DNA from 3 places in the Sporolactobacillus sp. Y61 genome. Region 1 is predicted to be linked to each of the others. Evidence: riboswitches for the same ligand, from Rfam matches in the RefSeq annotation. Region 1 holds a riboswitch; each other region holds the start of a gene.

Region 1 (4,167 bases):
CTGATTTCCTGTCTCGAAAAGGAGCAAGAAATACAGGCCGGACACGACCCAGACGGAGCGCGTGGAAAACTGATTTATGGCTGTCCCGCTGAACCAGAACGGTATCTCCTTCGTGACAGGCCGCCTGAACCATGATCAGATTCCCGACAGTAGACCCGTTTACAAGAAACAGACTCGCCCGGGACTGATAATATTGGGTCAGAAGCGCCTCCCCCGCCCGGATGATCCCCTCCGGATGATACAGATCGTCAAGACCGGCCACCTCTGTTGCATCTAAAGCAAGGAGCGGTCTGAAATACGGCGCCGCCTTCTCCGGGAAGATCAACCCGTCTTTGTGACCGGGAACATGAAAAGAAAACGCCTGACGGTTATGATATTGAAGTAAGCCATCAAATACAGGCGTACATGCTTGATCCATATTTTTGCCTCTATAAAGAATATATTTTTATCCATCTGAAATGCACTTTTTTCATACGTTTATTCTACCATAACAGACAAAAAGCCAGCCACCTGCAGGCAGGTGACCGGTGCACGAAAACAAGTATTCATTTTTTACTGCCCGGACCCGGCTGAGTCAGGAATTCGGCCCGGGCGATGACCAGGAGGCCGAAGATAAACAGGAGAAACCCCCAGGCCTGGCTGGAGCGGTCGATTGTCATCCATAACAGTCCGCAGCTGAACAGAATCAGGCCAATAAGAAACATCAGGATTCGTTTCAATGGGCGTCACTTCCGATCGATGAAATTTCCGGTATATGCCTTCGCTTTTCTGTCATCCTCCTGCCATGACATGATATCGGTGATATATTGCCTCATCCAGGCCTGCCGTCCAAGAATACGAAACGCGGAGGTACCGATCAGTACACCGCAGGCATTCAGGATGAGATCATCGACATCAAAAGGATGGACAGGAAACCGCGGGATGCCATTCAGCAGAAAAACCAGGATCTCAACACCCAGGGAGGCTGTGAAACCCGTTATCATCAGTTTAAAAAAAGTCAGACGGCCACGCGTCGCAAAGCCGGTGAAAAAGATGAACGGAATCGGAAGGACGATTTGCCAGAAAAGAAGCCAGTACCCCCCGGCGCTGTGAAGAGAAGATGAAATGGTCTGAAGGGGCCGCCATTGATACCATGTATCCGTTCCGGACGAAACCGGCTGAACGGTAAGCAGAACAGTAAACACCAGGTAACCGGCAAGAAGTGACAGAAAGATCCCGCGGTTAAAGGTCAGATGTTTTTTCGTTAATTTTTCCCAGAGGAGGCATACACCAAGGACTGTACCGTAACCTATAAAGAAATCAAGAATATCAGGTTCAAGAAGATGTCTCAGGATTCTCCCCTGCCTCTCAAGGAAAGCTTTCATAATTATCTGCAGTCATCACTGCTCCTGTTCTCATCATAATACAGATCCGTCCGCAGCAACCCGCACACTTCGTGCGGAATAGCGCAAAAAAGATGCGGGATCACGCATATCCCGCATCTTGCTCTTTTCTTGTGCGTCTAGGGGGTGGGGAGCAACTGCCCGCAGCAGCCCGATGGATTCAAATCATTAGAATCGATTCAGATGCATGTCCACTTTCCCCGCATTAACCTGAACGTGATTCTCTTCACTCCTTCACTATAAAACTTACCTCTTCAATACCTTGCCGGAAAGTATGTTATACTAAACGTAAATTCATCTGTTAGTCTCGCTGGGGGAGCTTTCATAGCTGAGATCGGTATCGCCGAGACCCTTTGAACCTGAACCAGATCATACTGGCGTAGGAAAGTGGCTAAACTTGCATCCTATTTTTATATCTACGTTACGATGCATATTTGTAAACCACTTTCTGCTTATGAAAGTGGTTTCTTTATTTTTATTCATTTATTACATGGAAGGAAGGGACCCTATGTTATTTTCAAAGCGGTTAAAACAAAAGGCCAAACCCATTTTACATGAGATTTTTGATCATCCTTTTGTGAAAGGCATTGCAAGTGGAACATTGCCTAAAGAAGCGATTACGTTTTACGTTCAACAGGATTTTCAATACCTTAATGCCTTTGTGAAGCTTTATGCCTACGCCATTATCAAGTCTGAAACGCGTGATGACATGGATTTTTTTAAAGAGCAGATTGATTACACATTGCATAGTGAAAACATGGCTCATGGAAATTTATGCCAGGTCGCAAACCTCTCATATGACACATTGAAAGAAGGTAAAATCGCGCCTGTCACTCTTCTATATCAAGAGCATATGCTCGACCAGGGAGTTAACGGAAGTTTACTTGATATTTTAGCCTGCTTAATCCCTTGTCCCTGGACGTATTGGGAAATCGGGAAAAGGTTGGTGGAGCAACATCCATCTCTGGAAAACCATCCGTTCAAAGACTGGATTACGTTCTATGGCACTTATGGAAATGGTGAAATGGCCTTTGCCGAAGAACTGTTCCGACGCCTGAATGAAAAAGCCGGGAAAGCATCAACAAAAGCATTGGATCAGGCAGAACACGTCTTCTTACGCAGTTGCGAATTAGAATGGATGTTCTGGGAAATGGCTTATTATCGGCAACACTGGACATTTAACGATCGCATCAAAATTTAATGCACCGGGCAGGAATAAGAAAAGCCTTCATTTCACGATGGACACCCTTGCCTTTGGCTCGCAGTTCCTACGTTCAAGGCCTGCAGCGGACTTTCACCACCTGGCTGCCGCCCGACGCACCTTTAATCAGTGGGGGGATGAAGACACCCCACTGATTAAAGGTTCACTTTATCCCGGGCTCCTTGCGGGGGGTAAGCAGAATCCCTTCCCGATTAATCTTCTCCGCGGCTTCCACCCGTGAATGTACACCCAGCTTCTGAAAAATGCCGGTCAGATACTTTTCTACCGTCCGCTGGCCGATCAGAAGAGACTTCGCAATTTCCCGGTTGGTCTGCCCGCTGATTACGGCAGACATAATATCTTTCTCCAGATGGTTGAAATGGACTCTTGTCGCGCTTTCTATGGCCTTCTCACTGATTGCAAGTTTTCTGAAAAGCCACATCGGCATCAGCACTTCATCACGGAGCGCGGCCCGAAGCGCAGCGACGAGAGATTCAATAGAGGCCGACTTACTGATCACGCCGGACACCCCGCGGTCAACCATTTCTTCAAATAAAGGCTCAATTTCATTTTCATAACCTGTATATATCAATACTTTAGCTTCCGAATCAAGATCCAGTATCAGATCTGTTGCTTCAAGGCCGTCCATCTGCGGCATATTCAGGTCTATCAAATATAATTTAAAATAATGTCTTTTGACTTCAGCAGCCAGATCGCCCGATGGTGGCAGTGCTTCTACGTCAAATCCCGCCGCTTTTAACACCGTTTGCGTCCCTCTTGCTACAACAGCATGATCATCCATGACTAATACCGATGTCATCTTTCACACCTCGTTATTTATTGTCATTACCCGCCGGCAGATCAATCCGGACAGCCAGTCCGCCCGGCGCCGGCTTTTCCTGAGCCTGCGTCAGCCTGATGGATCCGCCCAGCCCTTCTACTCGGCTGATCAGACCCGGAAGGCCCATCGTACTGAAGGAAGGATCAATCTGACTGTCATCGATACCGGCTCCATCGTCCCGGTAAATCAGAAGGACGTGCGCTCCATCAAACCGGACAGCCAGGAAAACATGCCGGGCACCAGTATGAGCTGCCACATGATCTAATAACTCCTGCGCCGCGCGATAAAGGCAGAGGGCCCCTTCTCTCTTCAAACCTTTCGGGATCGGGTCGATATGGGTCTCCAGAAAGAAGCCTGCCGACAGGCTGACCTGTTCAATAAGTTCGTTAAGAGCCGGACCAGGTCCTTTTTTTAATGCGGGTTCAGGATACCAGGCGCGGATGATTTTTCGCAGATCTCCGGCAATGTCCAGCACCCGCTCCCGGGCATAGGTGAGCATGCCCTTTATTTTCGCATCCTCCGTCTTTCTTATTTTCATATCAATTTCACGGGCAATAGCCAGCTGATCCTGGACGGCGGTATCATGTAAATCTCTTGCCAGCTGCTTTCGTTCATACTCCGATAATGAAAACAGAAACCGGTTCATTTCAGGCGGAATACGTGATCGGTCCGTTTCCATCCTGCGGAGCGCATGCAGCAGCCGGTCCGTCTGATCCAGATTTTCAATCACAACTTTCGCATAG
Region 2 (4,167 bases), 290 kb from region 1:
GGGTATAATCAGGATTTGGCACGGACATCTTCAACACTCCCCTTTGAAAAGTCATGTGCATCAAGAGTCGAAAAGGCGTCAAACAGGCGTACTTTAAATGTGCCGATCCCGTCCGCGTCCGCAAGTAAGGCCTCCGCTTTTTCACCGGACAGCCCCATGGTCATGATCCCACAGACGGCCGCTTCCAGTCGGTCCTCGAGAACCCCGGCAAAGGCGGCGATCAGTGAGTCGGTCATACAACCGGTGCCGGTCACCGAAGCGAGCCGGGCGACTCCGTTATGCAGGATGAACGTCCGCCTGCCATCAGAGACCGCATCCGCGGCTCCGGTAATAGCAATCACTGAACCGAGACGCCGCGCGAGGTCACGGGCAATTTTCCCGGCATGATCCATCCTGTCACCGGCATCCACGCCCCGGGTCCGGGCCTTCATCCCGGCAAGCACCTTTATTTCCGACATATTGCCGCATATGATGTCGGGATGAACAGCATCGAGGATCCTGAACACGGTCTGCCTGCGAAATGGCGTGGCTCCGGCACCGACCGGATCAAACACGACCGGCACCTGACAACGGTTGGCGGATTGCCCGGCACGTATCATTGCCGTAATGGACATTTCGGTCAGCGTGCCGATATTCAGCACGAGGGCTGAGGCCTGGGCGGCCATGTCCGCCGTTTCGTCCGGACTGTCTGCCATAACGGGACTCGCGCCGACTGCGAGCGTGGCATTGGCACAGTCATTGATCGTTACCGCATTGGTAATGTGGTGAATCAGTGGGCGCTCCTCGCGAATTTTTAAAAAGCCGTGATACAATTTTTCTGCTGAGATCATTTCTGCAGCACCTCGCTTTCCGGATACCAGCGATAAAAATGATGAGTTGGCCCAAATCCATGGCCGAGCGAGAGGCTATGCTCGATAGCCCCCTGTACATAGTCCTTAGCCAGTCCGACAGCCTCTTTCAGCTTTTCGCCGCGCGCGAGGTAAGCGGCGATCGCTGAGGAGAGGGTGCACCCGGTCCCGTGGGTATTTTTCGTGTCAATATGCCGGCCTTCAAAGGTGTGAAACTGCCGGCCGTCATAGAAAATATCCACAGGTTCTTTGAGCAGATGTCCGCCCTTCACAAGCACACTTTTTGGTCCCATCTGAAAAATTTCCCGCGCCGCCTCGTGCATGCCGTCTATCGAGTCAATACGCCGGCCGACCAGTTTTGACGCTTCAAAAAGATTCGGCGTAACAACGGAAGCAAGCGGGAGAAGTCGGTCAGTCAGGGTCTTCCGAGCTTCCGGCTTCAGCAGGTCGTACCCGCTCTTTGAGACCATCACCGGATCAAGCACAATCCATCCCGGCTGATAAAAGCTGAGCTTTTCTGCAATCCGGTCAATCGCTCCACTGTTCGAGACCATACCGATTTTTACCGCACCGACCGGGATATCCTGAAAAACGGCATCCATCTGCTCACCGATTATTTTTGGTGAAAGATCCGCGACATCCCGCACGCCGAGTGTATTCTGTGCCGTCACGCTGACGATGGCGCTCATGCCAAAGACGCCGAGTGCGGAAAAGGTTTTCAGGTCGGCCTGAATGCCGGCACCGCCGCCGGAATCCGATCCGGCAATTGTTAAACCTGTTCTCATTTTCTAGCCCCCTTTAAAAAATGTGACAGACGTGGATTCAAAGCGAAAGTTTTCAACAGGACACAGGCGATGAGACTGCCGCAGGTCGTTGACAGAAGAAACGGAATGACGAAAAATCCGGCGGCCAGATCCTGCCCGAGGACGAACCGGGCAATCGGAAAGGAAACCAGGGCGCCGAGGATACCGGTTCCAAAAATTTCCCCGACGGCAGCGGCGAACGGACTTTTGAGCCAGATGAACATCAGTCCGGCAAGAAGCGCCCCGATCATGCTCCCCGGAAAAGCAAAAATCGATCCGGTTCCCAGAAGGTTACGCAGGAGCGAGATGGCAAACGCATTGCCCACGGTATAGAAGGGACCCAGAATCACAGCACCAAGTACGTTAAGAATATGCTGAACAGGAAAAATACGCGTGACACCGAGCGGGATGTAGAGTATATGACCCGCAAGTGTACCGACTGCGACAAGCAGTGCGGACAGGGTCATCTTGTAAAGCGGTTTCATAAAGATCACCTCCAGACAGGCCGCGAAAGCGGGCGGCCATGGAAAAATGAAGCATATTGCAGGCACCGCCAGAGACCACAAAGGACTTTCTCTAAACAAAAAACGCAGCCCAGTTACATCTGGTCTGCGTTTATCATCTGATTGAAGCATACTTCCCTACGCTGGCATCACCCAGATCAGGTTTAAAGGGTCAAAGACCTAGTGTCTTACTCTCAGCCGGCCGCCGGCTCCCCTAGTATAAGCATGAAATTGTTTACATATAAAACCTAACACAGCTCTTCGGTTTGTGCAATAGCTTCCTGATCACACATGCAGCGTATCGTCACCAGGCTGCCAGTTGGCCGGACACATGCCGCCGGTCTGCAGCGCCTGAAGAACACGCAGCGTTTCATCGACACTGCGGCCGATGTTGTTATCATTGACAACCGAGTAGCGCAGGTTGCCGCTGGGGTCAATGATAAACAGACCACGCAGGGCAACGCCTTCCTCTTCGATCAGAACGCCGTATTTTTCGGCTGCCTCATGGGTATGGTCGGCAGCGAGGCGGAAATTGATCTTACCGATTCCGCCCTCTTTGCGTGAAGTCTTCATCCACTGCTGATGGGTATAAATGGTATCGCAGGAGCAGCCGATAATGTCTGCGTTCAGTTTTTTGAAATCTTCATAGCGATCGCTGAACGCTGTAATTTCTGTCGGGCAGACAAAGGTAAAGTCCATTGGATAGAAAAAGAAAACCGTCCAAACGCCGTTCCTTATATTTTCCTCAAGATCCGCCTTTCCGAATGAACCGTCCGGATTGACGCAATCCAGTTTGAATTGCGGTGCCTTTGCACTGACTAATCGTTCCGCCATATGGAAAACCTCCTATATAAGATGCAGGGGTTGTTACACTCCCTGTATTCTGTTTTAGCACAAAAAAAAGCAGATGGACAACGATATGAAACCGTTCTGAACTGATTAAATTTTCATTATGTAAGAGATAATTCGGAATAAACGATTATCGAAAAAAGTATGGTTATTTTATGGAAACCGCGTTAAAATATTCACAAGGAAAGGTTTATTTTAGATTAAATTTATGTTACAGGAATATGACAAGCAGGTGATGGATGCGGACCCCGCCTCCGCCCGAGAAGTGCGGATATCACAGCATACGGGGCAGGTGACAGAAATAATGAGTCAAGTCGGTTTACAGGCGCTGATCAGTCTGTTCGTTCACATCGTTGTCTTCATTTTAACCTGGTGGGCCCTTCAGAGCCTGAAATTTGACCTTTTATTCAGACATCCGAAAAGTCTGCAGGCACGAATGCTGTATATTCTGCTGGCCCTCGCCGTCAGTTATCCGGTGGCCCGCTTCTTTCTGGACTACGTCAACTGGTCGATGACTTTGCCACAGATCTACGGCTAAAAGTGAAACAGATGTTGCAAGAGCGCGAAAAATAACGAAAAGTACCACGTATGCCCTTCTCTCTTGGCAGGCAATACTGAGAACAGGAGAGGGGCGCAAAACAATGAAGAAAAAAGTCCTGTGTATCATCTTTTTAAGTCTGCTCCTGCCGGCCTTTCCGGCAGGTGCTGAGAGCGTAAAGAAGGATATCGATCCGATTGACCGGGTGGCGCTGTTTGCTGAAACACTTGACAGGCAGGCGACGGTAACCGGGTGGAATGTTTATGCCCGCGAGCAGTATGCAGACCTGATGACTGAAACGGAATTCGCCCAAAGAATCGAACAAATCAGGGAAAAAGAGCCCGAATACGCGTGGCACATGGAGAAAAAGCAGCACGGCGTGATCAGCTGGACAGGATCGAAAGAAAAGTCCGGTCTGAAAACCCGTGTGTCTTATATGGCCTGGCCGGCTGGAAAGTTATACAGGATAGGTATTATTTACCAGTCCGGAGCGGGCGCATTCAGCCGCCCGCAATGGACAGAACAGGAGCGAAACATTCGCGATGATATCACAAAAATTTTCCTTTCGCAAGGGCATATTTTCTCTTGTGTCAGAGCCTATAGCAATGATAAAATGGAGTCTGGCT
Region 3 (4,167 bases), 1.6 Mb from region 1:
CACCTGATGTTCATGGAAGTTCTTCAAAGGAATATAATTGGCATGTGTCGTCTCCTTTGCCTCAAAATCAACATATTTCCCCTTGAATACACCATTATAATCTGTCGTGGAAGCTTTACGGAAATAGGCTTCAGTAATTTTTGCAGCACTTCGTCGCGGATAATCAACATGGACAATCTGAACCGGCGTCGGCTTTTTATAAATCACTGCCTGGTCGGAATGGAGGTAATACTGATTGCTGACATTAAGATCTTCCTCCAGCGTCATCCCCCGATGACCATATGTCACCTGCCGCTGATCCTCGTGAGGTGTTTCTTCTCCTTTTTTCCTGTAAGGCTGCCCGTTTGGATAATAGATGGTCATATCTCGTAGCCTCTCTTTGACAGATTGCTATTAACATACCACAGTATACCAAAATGAGCCATGCTCGGAAATAAAATGGCGCATCCTTTGTGACTGTTTCACAAAAGAACAGCATTTATGAAGCTATTTAAAGGCAATACGAGTTTTGTCGCACGGGTACCAGTTTTGTCGCCTGCAGAGGGGAAAGCAGCTGCTCTATAGAAGTTTAAGAGTAAACATGAAAAGGGAAGAAGGGATATTTTGCACACACTGGCCGCGGATACTAAAAAAAATGGTCTGTCGCTCCAGTCTCTTGAAAATAAAATGGACAGGCTTTTTCTAATGATGGAACAGCTGGAAAATAAAGTGATGTGCCGAACGTCTGACCTCATTGATCATCAATTATCTGAGTGTCGGGAAAAACTGCTGTACGAAGAAAAAGAGATGATCATGATCAATGAATCTGTGATCCACCCGAACGGTCCGGCCAGCACGCAACAAGAGGAGGCGGCAGGGGAGCACATGCTCAAACATCGTTTTCATGCGCTCCCTTCATGATTCATGTTAAACTGGATATGAATAGGACTTTAGAGGTGTGTATCATGCCAGAGAATGAAAAAGCAAGGTTGAAAGAGATGACCTGCGAACTGAAATTATATAATAGAAAGGCAAAAGCGCAATTTACAGACCGGACCCGCCGGCCTGACTATTCCGTTGATTTCTTCGGTGAAGTCAAACCCTTTGCGGATCACGTCCAGCACCTGATTGACAGCTGGCGCCCGCTTGCAGAAACATGGGTGCGTGAAGACCATCCGGAATATGTTTATCCCATTCAAATTAAAGATACGTATGATAACCTTTCGATTATATGCGTTACCGCTTTTCAAAAGGACACGCGCCGGCGACGTTTTCTGGAGATGATCAAATCCATCGATTACGTTCTGGATAATATACTTGAAGACCTGCAAGTAGATCAGGGTTAACTTGTTTCTCATTATTCTCCCTGCATCCTGATAAGGGACCAAAGGACGAATAAAAAATAGGGGATGCCGCAAAAAATAATGATCCGGTACATGATCCGGGTCATGGCTTCAAAGCAGTCTTCGACAGACAGCCTTTCAATTCGGCGGATGCCATTCTGAAATCGATCATTTAGCGCAGTGGGTCTTTTATTTGTGGCTGTAATGAATTTTCCCATAATTTCTGCCTCCGATTTTTTCTCGTTTCTTTAATAAAATATATGGCCTGTCCACAACACTTATGCTAAAAAAACGCTGCGTGCGGGATTCCATGCGCCGGATCATGGCTGCAATCTGATCCATCGTTTTCCTTCCAAGGTCCGGGAACCCGTCTGTATCAAGAGCAATCGTACTTCCCGAATAGATCGGATACACGCCGCTGAACCCGCCATTTAATATGAAGAAAGGGGGAACAGCAGAACTTCGGAGGAAAAGAAGATACTCACCATCTGCCAGCGGCCCGGTATATATCCGGTTCAGGGGATCATCGGGCACCGGCAAGGGTTCGATACCCGTTGTCAGGAGCAGGGGAGGGGCTGAGAAGGTTCCCTTCAGCACACTGACCGGGTAGAGTTTCTGTGAAGCATTGACCAATCTGCGTCCGGACGACAGCTTCCAGCCGGTTTCCCATCGCCTGATTCGGCCATCAATATGAACCTGTATGACAAGATCTGAAGACTGGATAAGTGCGGCGGTGTTCTCCGGCCGTTGTGATCGAATAATCTGGTCGGGAGAGTCTTGCCGGAGGAACGCCTGATCCGTTTCTGAAAAAGGTCCCAAAATAAACAGGAGAAGAACAATCAGTGATTGAGGTGCAGAAAACATATAAACACTCCATTCTGGCGGATCTGTCATTATTGAAAGCGATTTATGTTAAAAATTGTTGAACATTTACCCCAGCTGTAGTATGTTTATTATGAAAATAAAATAATCATTTGAACACTAGGGGTGCTTTTGCTGAGAAGAGCTTTGACTCTGACCCTCGGACCTGATCTGGATAATACCAGCGTAGGGAAGTGGCTGATGTTGCTGAAGGATGCCATACCGCTTCTCCGTTCCCTGGGAAAGCGGTTTTTTTATTTACACCCTGGTCAACAAATGATTTTAGGGGGAAATCAGAATGGAAACAGAAAAAAAGAAATATGCACTCAATCTTACGGATATTCTCGTGACCATTGTTGTTGCACTCGCCTTCGGACTTGTCTTCAGACTCATGGGACCGGTTTATGATTTACTTCAGCCATTCGGTATGCATCTGGAGCAACTGATTTACGGTATCTGGTATATCGCCGGGCCTTTTGCAGCACTCTTGATACGGAAACCGGGTGTTGCTCTACTGGCTGAAACAGCAGCAGCGCTTGCCGAAGTGCTTTTCGCAGGAAGCGGCGGCATACAGAATCTTTATTATGGATTGATACAGGGAGGTTTTTCTGAACTGATCTTTGCCCTCTGGCTCTACCGGCGCTTTACTTTTTCTGTTGCTATGCTGTCCGGATTTTCTGCTGCCATCGGATCATTTATTCTGGATTATGCCTATGGCTATATGACCGGTCTTGCCGGATGGAATCTGACACTATATGTGATATTCCGTTTAATCAGTTCCGCATTGATTGCCGGTGGATTTGCTTACGTTCTTGTTAAAGCGCTTGAGAAGACGGGTGTTACACAAATTCTGCGTCCTGTTTCGAAGGAAGACTATGATGTCCTCAAAAAATGAGCAAAGGATCTGGGGAGTTACCAATCTGAGGCTTGCTTTCCCGAAAAAAGAATCAATGTCTTTCAAAGATCTTACTTTTCATTATCAGGAAGGTGAAAAAATTCTGTTCCTTGGTCCTTCCGGATGTGGGAAATCCACTCTTCTGCAGGTGCTTTCAGGTCTGATTCCAGGCAGCGTCGAACTCCCTATGCGTACCGACAGAATAAGCCTTCCGGATAACTGGGGATTCATCTTCCAGGACCCGGAGACACAGTTCTGCATGCCCTATGTAGATGAAGAGATCGCTTTCGTCCTGGAGAATCAGCAGATTAAACGCAGCAAAATGCCGGATCTGATCAACCATTATCTCAGAATGGTCGGACTCTTTTTTCCCGATTCACATCGCCTGATCCGAACCCTGTCAGGGGGTATGAAACAAAGGCTTGCGATCGCAAGTGTGCTGGCACTTGAGCCTGAAGTCCTGTTTCTTGATGAGCCAACTGCTCTGCTTGATCCGGATGGAACAAGAGCGCTCTGGGAAACGGTAAGAGAAGTCAGTCATAAGAGGACACTGATCATTGTGGAACACAAAATTAATCACGTCCTGGATTTTATTGACCGTGTCGTTTTATTCAATACTTCCGGAGAAATTATTGCCGATGGACCGAAATCCGAAATGATTCGGAATCATGAAAAAGAACTGGATGACGATGGTATCTGGTACCCGGGAGCCTGGCCGTCATATGAAAAAGAACGGTCAGGTCATGCCGCCAGAAGCAAGTTTCATGATCCGCTTCTCGATCTTGATCAGTTTTGTGTCTATCGGAATAAAGCGGTGACTTTTTCTCTTGCAGAATTGAAGATCCGGCAAGGGGAATGGATTGCCATAATTGGTGAGAACGGGGCCGGAAAGAGTACTATGGTCGAAGGCATAATGGGTCTGATACCCTGCAGCGGCCATGTTCGCTGGCATTTGGATCATCCGGAAGACGAGATTGCCTTCGTCTTTCAGAATCCGGAATATCAGTTTGTCACTGACCGGACGGATGATGAGATGGGATTCAGTCTGGTCCTGAGGGGAACTCCTCCGGAAGTCGTAGAAGAATCCGT

The links. A riboswitch is a leader RNA that binds a small molecule or an ion and turns the genes downstream of it on or off. The one in region 1 is predicted to bind thiamine pyrophosphate.
Region 2: another riboswitch for thiamine pyrophosphate. It lies ahead of thiW (energy coupling factor transporter S component ThiW); the one in region 1 lies ahead of tenA (thiaminase II).
Region 3: another riboswitch for thiamine pyrophosphate. It lies ahead of ABNN70_RS10985 (ECF transporter S component); the one in region 1 lies ahead of tenA (thiaminase II).

The regions. Positions count from the first base shown of each region.
Region 1 is NZ_CP159510.1:725,538-729,704, forward strand. Features, by position in the region: gene ABNN70_RS03665 (aminotransferase class I/II-fold pyridoxal phosphate-dependent enzyme) at 1-418, opposite strand, end outside; gene ABNN70_RS03670 (hypothetical protein) at 546-719, opposite strand; gene ABNN70_RS03675 (VanZ family protein) at 726-1,364, opposite strand; TPP riboswitch at 1,685-1,785, shown strand; gene tenA (thiaminase II) at 1,891-2,583, shown strand; gene ABNN70_RS03685 (response regulator transcription factor) at 2,747-3,403, opposite strand; gene ABNN70_RS03690 (histidine kinase) at 3,417-4,167, opposite strand, start outside.
Region 2 is NZ_CP159510.1:1,017,675-1,021,841, forward strand. Features, by position in the region: gene thiE (thiamine phosphate synthase) at 1-28, opposite strand, end outside; gene thiM (hydroxyethylthiazole kinase) at 9-830, opposite strand; gene thiD (bifunctional hydroxymethylpyrimidine kinase/phosphomethylpyrimidine kinase) at 827-1,633, opposite strand; gene thiW (energy coupling factor transporter S component ThiW) at 1,630-2,136, opposite strand; TPP riboswitch at 2,273-2,380, opposite strand; gene ABNN70_RS05050 (peroxiredoxin) at 2,440-2,988, opposite strand; gene ABNN70_RS05055 (DUF1146 family protein) at 3,308-3,541, shown strand; gene ABNN70_RS05060 (YwmB family TATA-box binding protein) at 3,645-4,167, shown strand, end outside.
Region 3 is NZ_CP159510.1:2,329,714-2,333,880, reverse strand. Features, by position in the region: gene recU (Holliday junction resolvase RecU) at 1-363, opposite strand, end outside; gene ABNN70_RS11005 (hypothetical protein) at 604-900, shown strand; gene ABNN70_RS11000 (YppE family protein) at 945-1,325, shown strand; gene ABNN70_RS10995 (hypothetical protein) at 1,337-1,540, opposite strand; gene ABNN70_RS10990 (hypothetical protein) at 1,512-2,186, opposite strand; TPP riboswitch at 2,296-2,393, shown strand; gene ABNN70_RS10985 (ECF transporter S component) at 2,482-3,078, shown strand; gene ABNN70_RS10980 (ABC transporter ATP-binding protein) at 3,062-4,167, shown strand, end outside.